One region of the Citrobacter rodentium NBRC 105723 genome, then DNA from elsewhere that is predicted to be linked to it. Evidence: predicted binding sites of a transcription regulator. Region 1 holds the regulator's gene; each other region holds the start of a gene.
What was found. Region 1 encodes CRP, which controls carbon source genes, mostly activating them, when cyclic AMP is high. Its sites were predicted from a motif close to ATGTGANNNNNNTCACAT; they were not measured.
Positions count from the first base shown of each region.

Region 1 (2,206 bases):
ATGGCTGCGTTCCACCAGCTTTTGCACCTCTTCCGGCTGGTGCAGGCTGACCGAGATATGCTCCTGCAAATCCAGCGCCTCCTGAAAGGCGCGCAGCATCCGCTTGTAATCATTATTGCGATGCGCCGACAGCATGTGCATCTGCTGATAGCACTGGGTGATCAGGTCAACCGCTTTCTGCTGGCGCGCCAGTAGCGGGGGCAGGGCTTTTTCCGGATCGGCGTGCTGAGTCAGCATACTGTATTTGGCTTCGCAGTAGTCTGCCAGTTCACGATACAGCAGGCTCAGCGACTCGCGCAGCGGCTGTTCGCGCCACAGCCAGAACCAGAACCAGTTAAACAGCCCGTACCATAGCGTGCCCAGCGCATAGATCAGCAGCGGCTCCCAGACCGGCATATTCCCCGCCAGACTGAGGGTAAAAATCGCGGCGATCAGCGACGCGGGAAGCAGGCGGGCGTGGAGCGAACTGATTTCCGCGGTGACGCCGAGGATAAGCGTCAGGACAGTCAGAATGAGCGGCAGCGGCACCGTGCGGGCCAGCAGCAGCTGCATGATCAGACTACAACCGGCGAACAGCGACGCGCCGATTATCAGGCGTTTGAAGAAGCGTTTGTGCGGCGTATCAAGCCCGGCAATATTGCAGCAGGCGGGAACGAGGGAAAAAAGCAGGCCCAGATGGAGCTGGTCGATCAGCAGGCCGACGGCCACGGGCAAACACAGCACCAGCGTCTGACGGAGTGCGTAGTTGATCTCCGGGTGATAAATCAGTCTGCGCCACATCGGTAAAACAAAAACGGCGCGCTACCGGGGTAACGCGCCGTTTCCGACGGGATTAACGCGTGCCGTAAACGACGATGGTCTTACCGTGCGCGGAGATCAGGTTTTGATCTTCCAGCATCTTCAGAATACGACCAACGGTTTCGCGGGAGCAGCCAACGATCTGACCAATCTCCTGGCGCGTGATTTTGATCTGCATACCATCCGGGTGGGTCATGGCATCCGGCTGTTTCGCCAGATTCAGCAGCGTCTGGGCGATACGCCCGGTCACGTCAAGGAAAGCCAGATTGCCGACTTTTTCTGAGGTGACCTGCAGGCGGCGGGCCATCTGGGAAGAGAGGCGCATCAGAATATCCGGGTTGACCTGGATCAGCTGACGGAACTTCTTGTAGGAAATTTCCGCCACTTCACATGCTGTTTTAGCTCGTACCCATGCGCTACGTTCCTGGCCTTCTTCAAACAGGCCCAGTTCGCCAATAAAATCACCCTGATTCAGATAAGAAAGGATCATTTCTTTCCCTTCCTCATCTTTAATCAACACTGCTACCGAGCCTTTCACGATGTAATACAACGTTTCCGCTTTTTCACCCTGGTGAATCAGCGTGCTCTTCGACGGGTACTTATGAATGTGGCAATGAGACAAGAACCATTCGAGAGTCGGGTCTGTTTGCGGTTTGCCAAGCACCATGCGCGATTATCCTCTGTTATAAGCTGTCTCCAGAGCCAGAAAACACCGCTGTCTCTGGGGTTGCAAAAATGTGCTTCCCGCTTCCCGGGAAGAGGCTGTCAATAACGGCAGCAGCCTTTAATATGAAATCCTGTGCATACACAGTACGTCAACGCACCGTAGCATCTCGTCTGTTTTAGCATAGCTTTAGCTGTGTGTCTCCTGGTGTCTCGCTTCAGCATGACGCAGGTCGCCTTCCGTTGCGAGATTTGTCGCGGGCGCGTAATCTGTGGGGAAAATTGCAACATTGGAGTTACGAGATATGCAAGCGCGTGTTAAATGGGTTGAAGGGTTAACCTTCCTCGGCGAGTCGGCTTCCGGGCACCAGATCCTGATGGACGGCAACTCAGGCGATAAGGCCCCCAGCCCGATGGAAATGGTGTTAATGGCCGCTGGCGGTTGCAGCGCCATTGACGTGGTTTCCATTCTGCAAAAAGGCCGTCAGGATGTGACCAACTGCGAAGTGAAGCTGACCTCTGAACGTCGCGAAGAAGCGCCGCGTCTGTTCACCCATATCAATCTGCATTTCATCGTTACGGGTAATGACCTGAAAGATGCCGCAGTGGCGCGGGCGGTCGATCTCTCCGCGGAGAAGTATTGCTCGGTGGCGCTGATGCTGGAAAAAGCGGTAAACATTACCCACTCGTATGAGGTGATTGCGGCTTAGGTTTTGCGCAATCTGTAGGCCATAAGGCGTTAGCC
Region 1 covers NZ_CP082833.1:889,653-891,858, reverse strand. Annotated here, with positions in the region: gene K7R23_RS04250 (YccS/YhfK family putative transporter) at 1-780, opposite strand, end outside; gene crp (cAMP-activated global transcriptional regulator CRP) at 833-1,465, opposite strand; gene K7R23_RS04240 (OsmC family protein) at 1,767-2,171, shown strand.

Region 2 (2,206 bases), 2.2 Mb from region 1:
AGCGCGGCCAGCGCCGGGACGGCGCCGACATAGCCGATAGCCGACATCGACCAGTGTAAACTCACCTGATTGCCCACCAGCGCGCCCGCGCCAATGCCAATGTTAAAAATGCCGGAGAACAGCGCCATCGCCACGTCCGTGGCGTCGGGGGCGATAGCCAGCACTTTTACCTGCATCCCCAGGCCAATCATCATAATGGCAATTCCCCAGAAGAGGCTAAGAACGGCGAGATGCGTTTCGCTGTTGGCGGCTGGCATCAGCAATACCAGACAGGCCGTCAGCAGCATAATGGCGATGCAGATCAGCGCCGAGGCGTGCTGATTGCCAAGCTTACCAAAGACGATGCTACCGAGGATGCCCGCGCCTCCCAGCACCAGCAGCAGAACGGTGGCGAAACTGGCGCTCAGCCCGGCGACCGTCTGCACAAACGGCTCAATATAGCTGTAGGCGGTGTAGTGCGCGGTGACCACGATGACCGTCAGTAAATAGATGCTCATCAGCGCCGGGCGGCGGAACAATAGCGGCAGGCTTTTCAGCGAACCAGAGTGTTCGCTCGGCAGCTTTGGCAGCAGTTTGATCAGGCAGACCAGGGTAATCAACGCGCCCATACCGATAGCGAAGAAGGTGGTGCGCCAGCCGAAATACTGTCCGACAAGGCGGCCAATCGGCAGACCAAGCACCATCGCCAGCGCCGTACCGGTAGCAATCAGACTCAGCGCCTGCGCGCGCTTTCCGGCAGGGGCCAGGCGGATTGCCAGCGAGGCGGTGATCGACCAGAAAACCGCATGGGCGAAAGCAATGCCGATGCGGCTGATCACCAGCACGGTAAAGTTCCATGCGAGGAAAGAGAGCACATGGCTGGCGATAAACAGGACGAACAGGCCGATCAGCAGCTTGCGCCTTTCAACCTGACTGGTCAGCAGCATAAACGGCAGCGACATCAGCGCCACCACCCAGGCATAAATCGTCAGCATGATCCCGACCTGCGCGGTCTGCATATTAAAGCTCTGCGCGATATCAGACAGCAGGCCGACCGGGACAAATTCCGTGGTATTGAAAATAAACGCCGCGATCGCAAGCGTAACTACCCGTAGCCACGCGATTTTGCGGGAAACAGTGTTTGTTGTCATAAAAAGGATTCGGGTCTGTTGCGAAAAGGTGAGGAGACGATGTTAAAACGTTTGCTGGCGAAAAGACAACCGTTTTGTGATTCAGATCTCATTTTTATCGCAAATTGTGACAACGTCACACCTCATTGCGTAAAAGCTTGTTGCCGCCTGAGATTTGTGTCAACGTGCTGAGAAAGATAACCAGACGGGGCACGGGCATGAAAGAGATTGATTTTTATATGGTTGATGCGTTCAGCGATCGCGCATTCGGCGGTAACGCGGCGGCAGTGTGTCTGCTTGACGCGTGGTTACCGGACGAGACGTTGCAAAAGATGGCGCAGCAGCATAATCAGTCGGAAACTGCTTTCGTTGTCCGCCAGCCAGGGGGATTTGCGCTGCGCTGGTTTACCACCCGTAATGAGGTGAATTTATGCGGCCATGCCACGCTGGCCAGCGCGCACGTCATCTTTCACCATCTCGGCTATCCTGATGAACGCATTCATTTCGACACGCTCTCCGGGACGTTGAGCGTTTCGCGTCACGATGACTGGCTGACGCTGGACTTTCCTGCCTGCGCCACCGATGCGCAAACGCCGCCGCAGGAGATGCTCAGCGCGCTGGGTATCGATCGCTGGCTCAGCGCCCGTAAAGGCCGTGCCTGGGTGATTGAACTGGCGACGCGCGAGCAGGTTGAAGCGCTCGCGCCGGATATCAATGCCATGATCCCCGGCGAACATAAGGTATCGGTGACCGCTGCGGGCGACGGAGAGTACGACTTTGTCAGCCGCTTTTTCTCGCCCGGCGAGGCGGTGTGGGAAGATCCGGTTACCGGCTCGGCGCACACTATGCTGATCCCGTTCTGGGGCGCGAAGCTGAATAAAACCCGGATGCTTGCCCGCCAGGTCTCCGCCCGCGGCGGCGATGTGCGCTGCGAATGGCGGGGCGAACGGGTGCTGATGAGCGGGATGGCGAGAACCTATTTACAGGGCAAGGTGCTGCTGGATTAACCCGGCCACGCCTGGCCGGGCCCGTGAACAATGATTGCCCTGGTTTGCGGTCGTGATGTGCCAGGTGCGTCACATCGGAAAGATCGTTAT
Region 2 covers NZ_CP082833.1:3,989,175-3,991,380, reverse strand. Annotated here, with positions in the region: gene K7R23_RS18895 (sugar transporter) at 1-1,130, opposite strand, end outside; gene K7R23_RS18890 (PhzF family phenazine biosynthesis protein) at 1,328-2,116, shown strand; gene K7R23_RS18885 (SLC13 family permease) at 2,186-2,206, opposite strand, start outside.
Region 2: a site for CRP is predicted at 1,205-1,222, ahead of K7R23_RS18895 (sugar transporter). Genes of this name have one in related genera too.

Region 3 (2,206 bases), 280 kb from region 1:
CGGTCACTTCCGAGAACATCACCGTCGCGCCGCAGCGGACCAGCAGATCTGAGGCGTAGCCCACCGCCGGGTTGGCCGTCACGCCGGAAAACGCATCACTGCCGCCGCACTGCATACCGACAACCAGCTCCGATGCCGGGCAGGTTTCGCGCTGGCGCTGATTGAGTTTCGCCAGATGGCGCTCAGCCACCTGCAAAATATCATCCACCATCGAGCGGAAACCGACGTGCTTCTCATCCTGCAGACTGACAATGCTGGCGCTCTCCAGCGGTATGCCCTGTACGTCGTCGGTGCCTTCCAGCAGACGCTCCGGCTGGAGCTTTTCGCAGCCGAGGCCGATGACCATGACTTCGCCGCCGAAATTCGGGTTCAGCGAAAGGTTATGAATTGTGCGAATCGGCACTACCGCCGCCGGCGCGTTGATCGCCACGCCGCAGCCGTACAGGTGATTCAGACCGACGACGCCGTCGACGTTGGGGTATTTTGGCAGCAGGTCACGCTCAATGATCTTCACCACGTAATCGACCACGCCCGCCACGCAATGCACGCTGGTGGTAATACCGAGCAGGTTCTTGGTGCCCACGCTGCCGTCGGCGTTGCGGTAGCCTTCAAAGGTATAACCCTCCAGCGGTGGCAGCGGTTCCGGCACTTTGGTCGCCAGCGGCAGAGTGTGCAGCGGCGGCGCTTTCGGTAACTCGACCAGCGATTCGTCAATCCAGCTGCCGCGCGGAATATCGCGGACGGCATAGCCAATTACCTCGCCATAGCGAACGATTTCGCCCAGCGCAGGGATGTCGACCAGCGCTACCTTATGCCCCTGCGGAATATGTTCAACCAGCTCCAGTCCGTCCGGGAAACGCGTCCCGGCTTTCAGGCCCTGGTCATTAACAATAATCGCCACATTATCGCTGTCGTGAACCTTAATATAAAATGCCGTCGGCGATTCCTGTCTGATTTCGATATTGGCCATTGCTCGGTATTCTCCAGCCTGCTGAGGATATTAATTTAATTCATTAAGTGAATTTGAAAAATAAAAAGGCATTAATGAAATAAGGATGTCAGGAGTTCAAAAATATGAATGTGATCGAGATCACTGGCTACGGCTCACGCCCCGCCAGCAGCCGGGGTAAAGCGTAAATCTGTGCATCAGCGCCCAGCATTATGTGCAGATGCTCAAAATAATATTTAACGCCAGCGTGTTTAATGAGCGTTTGCACAATGCCTAATGCACGGTGGCTGATTATACTGAACCACGAACTTTTTGCCTCTGAATTGTTATTTAATAATGGGCGTGGTCATTATTAAATAACAAAAGGTTTGTTTAAATACCGGGCGATAAAATGCCCATGAAGACGAATGAGGAAAAAGAAGAGGATTCATGCCCGGTATTTCATTCTGTCGATGCCCGTCGCAGGCAGAGGGATCCCGACCTCATCGGCGCGAAAACACGCTCTATAACGGTTAAGTGACAAGGTAAACGTGATGAACAACACTATTTTCCCCAACAAATTCAAGGCGGCGCTGGCTGCGCATCAGGTTCAGATTGGCTGCTGGTCGGCGCTGGCAAGCCCAATCAGCACCGAAGTGCTCGGACTGGCAGGCTTCGACTGGCTGGTGCTGGATGGCGAACATGCGCCAAACGATGTCTCGACCTTTATTCCACAGCTGATGGCCCTGAAAGGCAGCGCCAGCGCGCCGGTCGTGCGCGTGCCGACCAACGAGCCGGTGATTATCAAGCGCCTGCTGGATATTGGCTTTTATAACTTCCTGATCCCGTTTGTCGAAACGGAAGAAGAGGCGGTGAACGCCGTGGCCTCCACCCGCTATCCGCCGGAAGGCATTCGCGGCGTCTCTGTCTCCCACCGCGCCAATATGTTCGGGACGGTGCCGGATTACTTCGCGCAGTCGAATAAGAACATCACCATCATCGTGCAGATCGAAAGCCAGCAGGGCGTTGATAACGTGGACGCTATCGCGGCGACTGAAGGCGTTGACGGCATTTTTGTCGGCCCAAGCGATCTGGCTGCCGCGCTGGGCCACCTCGGCAACGCTTCGCATCCTGACGTGCAGAAAGCCATTCAGCACATCTTCAGCCGTGCGAAAGCGCACGGCAAACCGTGCGGCATTCTGGCGCCGGTGGAAGCGGACGCGCGTCGCTATCTCGAATGGGGCGCCACCTTTGTGGCCGTTGGCAGCGACCTGGGCG
Region 3 covers NZ_CP082833.1:605,872-608,077, reverse strand. Annotated here, with positions in the region: gene garD (galactarate dehydratase) at 1-970, opposite strand, end outside; gene garL (2-dehydro-3-deoxyglucarate aldolase) at 1,483-2,206, shown strand, end outside.
Region 3: a site for CRP is predicted at 1,079-1,096, ahead of garD (galactarate dehydratase). Genes of this name have one in related genera too.

Region 4 (2,206 bases), 1.7 Mb from region 1:
GTGGTTGCTTCAGTAGCGCCAGCCAGGAAGGACTCGTCACCCTCATACGGAGTGTAGTTTTTCTGGATGAAGTCACGGACGTTTACTTCATTCTGCCAGTCACCTTTGGTAAAACCTTCCCAGGCTGTGGCTAACTTTTCATTAAGCTCGGACATGTAACACCTACCTTCTTAAGTGGATTTTTTATTTACTGCGCAGTGCAAACATCAGGATTAGTGATGATCGTTGCCGCGCAGATAAATGACCCAGTATGTCAACCCAACCAGTAAACCGCCGCCGATAATGTTACCGATCGTAACCGGAATCAGGTTATCAGTGATGAAGCTCATCACGGTCAGGTGAGAAAAATTTTCCGGAGTGGAACCGACTGCGGTCCAGAATTCCGGCGTAGCGAAATCACGGACAACAATACCCATCGGAATCATAAACATGTTTGCGATACTGTGCTCAAAACCGCTGGCGACAAACATGGCGACCGGTAAAACCATGATGAACGCTTTATCCATCAGGCTGCGGCCAGAGTAGCTCATCCATACGGCCAGGCACACCATCAGGTTAGCGAGGATACCGAGACAGACGGCTTCAATAAAAGTATGGTGCATTTTGTGGTCGGCGGTTTGCAGGACGTTAAGCCCCCACTGGCCGTTGGCGGTCATATACTCGCCGGAAAGCCACATTAATAGCACAAAGAGCAGACAACCTACCAGGTTGCCGAAATAGACGTTAAGCCAGTTTTTGGCTAACTGACCCCAGGTAATGCGGCCGCTGGCTTTGGCAACGACAATCAGAACGGTTGAGGTAAAGAGATCCGCGCCGCAGATCACGCACAGAATCAGCCCCAGAGAGAAGCAGATGCCGCCAACCAGTTTCGCCATACCAAAGGGCATCGTTCCCGTGCCGGTCGTCGCAGTGATATAGAAAACAAAGGCGATTGAAATGAATACACCGGCGGTAATCGCCAGGTAGAAAGTCTTAAGCGGATGCTTCGTTGCTTTATAGACGCCTGCCTCTTCGGCCACTTTGGCCATCGCAGCAGGGAGTAAAAGATCAAAAGGGTTGTCAGCTTTCACACTAACTCTCTCTTTATTAAGTCGGCGACGAGATACTAACAAAGCATTATAGATGAGAAATTGATACAGATCATATCTCGCCTGGCTTATAGGCCCGCAATACGCATGGTTTTTATGCGATTTCGGCGTAATTTACTGATTATTTTGATAAAAATAAATTTTAATTTTTAGCAAATGAGTTGAAAATTTTCCTTCATGCCTGGAACGGTTAGTTAATTAATATGGAGTAATCAACAAATAAAGTAACAAATTAACGATATTCACCGTAATAACAATTACCAATATTTAACCTTGTCATTACATCTATTTTTGTCTGCGCAAAAATAAGTGAAACGGGGCACTAAAAGCGCCCCGTAATATAGCCCAGACAATTATTTACGCCTACAGTCAGTACGTTAATTGTCTTTATTTTGACCAGAATGCCGCTTTGGCGCGCTGGAGCTTTTCATACGCTTTCAGCAGCGACTGATGTGCGGCGAATGCCTGGAGATCGCTGTCCACCGGCTGCAGGCCGTAGAAGGGCGCTTCACCGCTTAACGCCGCGCTTGCCGCTTCTACCGCATCCGCGCCGTACATCCGCACAAAGGCGTTCAGATACTGCAGCGGTTCACGTTCTTCTTCCTGTGAAAGCAGCAGCAACGTTTGCAGGCAACGGTAATAGTTCGCACGCTCCGGCGTAAAGACGGAGGTGTTGAATTCCATCGTCCACTCGGTCCAGATCAGCGCCTGTTCCTGATCGCCGCCCGCCAGCGCCAGCATCGCTTTCAGTTCGCCAATGCGCAGGGTATACCAGCCGTTATCCTGACCGGTCGCCAGCCCCAGCAGTTCACGCACGCGGGTAAAGTCGTCAAATCCTTCTTCATCCAGCTGCTCAATAAGGTTGAGATAATCTTCTTTATCCCAGCTGCTGCCCGGCAGTGAAAGCAGGGTTTCACGCAGATGGCTGCCCATGCTGTTATTCGCAAGCCACAAATCTTCGGCAGGATAAATATCAGACATCCCCGGTACGATGATACGGCAGGCGTAGACGCCGAGATGCTCGTAATCGGCGATATACACCTCTTTATCTTCGGCGTGGAAGATCGCCATCAGCGTCGCAAACTCTTCTTCTGTCGTGCCGGAGAAGCTCCAGTCAG
Region 4 covers NZ_CP082833.1:4,525,846-4,528,051, reverse strand. Annotated here, with positions in the region: gene pflB (formate C-acetyltransferase) at 1-155, opposite strand, end outside; gene focA (formate transporter FocA) at 213-1,070, opposite strand; gene ycaO (30S ribosomal protein S12 methylthiotransferase accessory factor YcaO) at 1,476-2,206, opposite strand, start outside.
Region 4: a site for CRP is predicted at 1,129-1,146, ahead of focA (formate transporter FocA). Genes of this name have one in related genera too.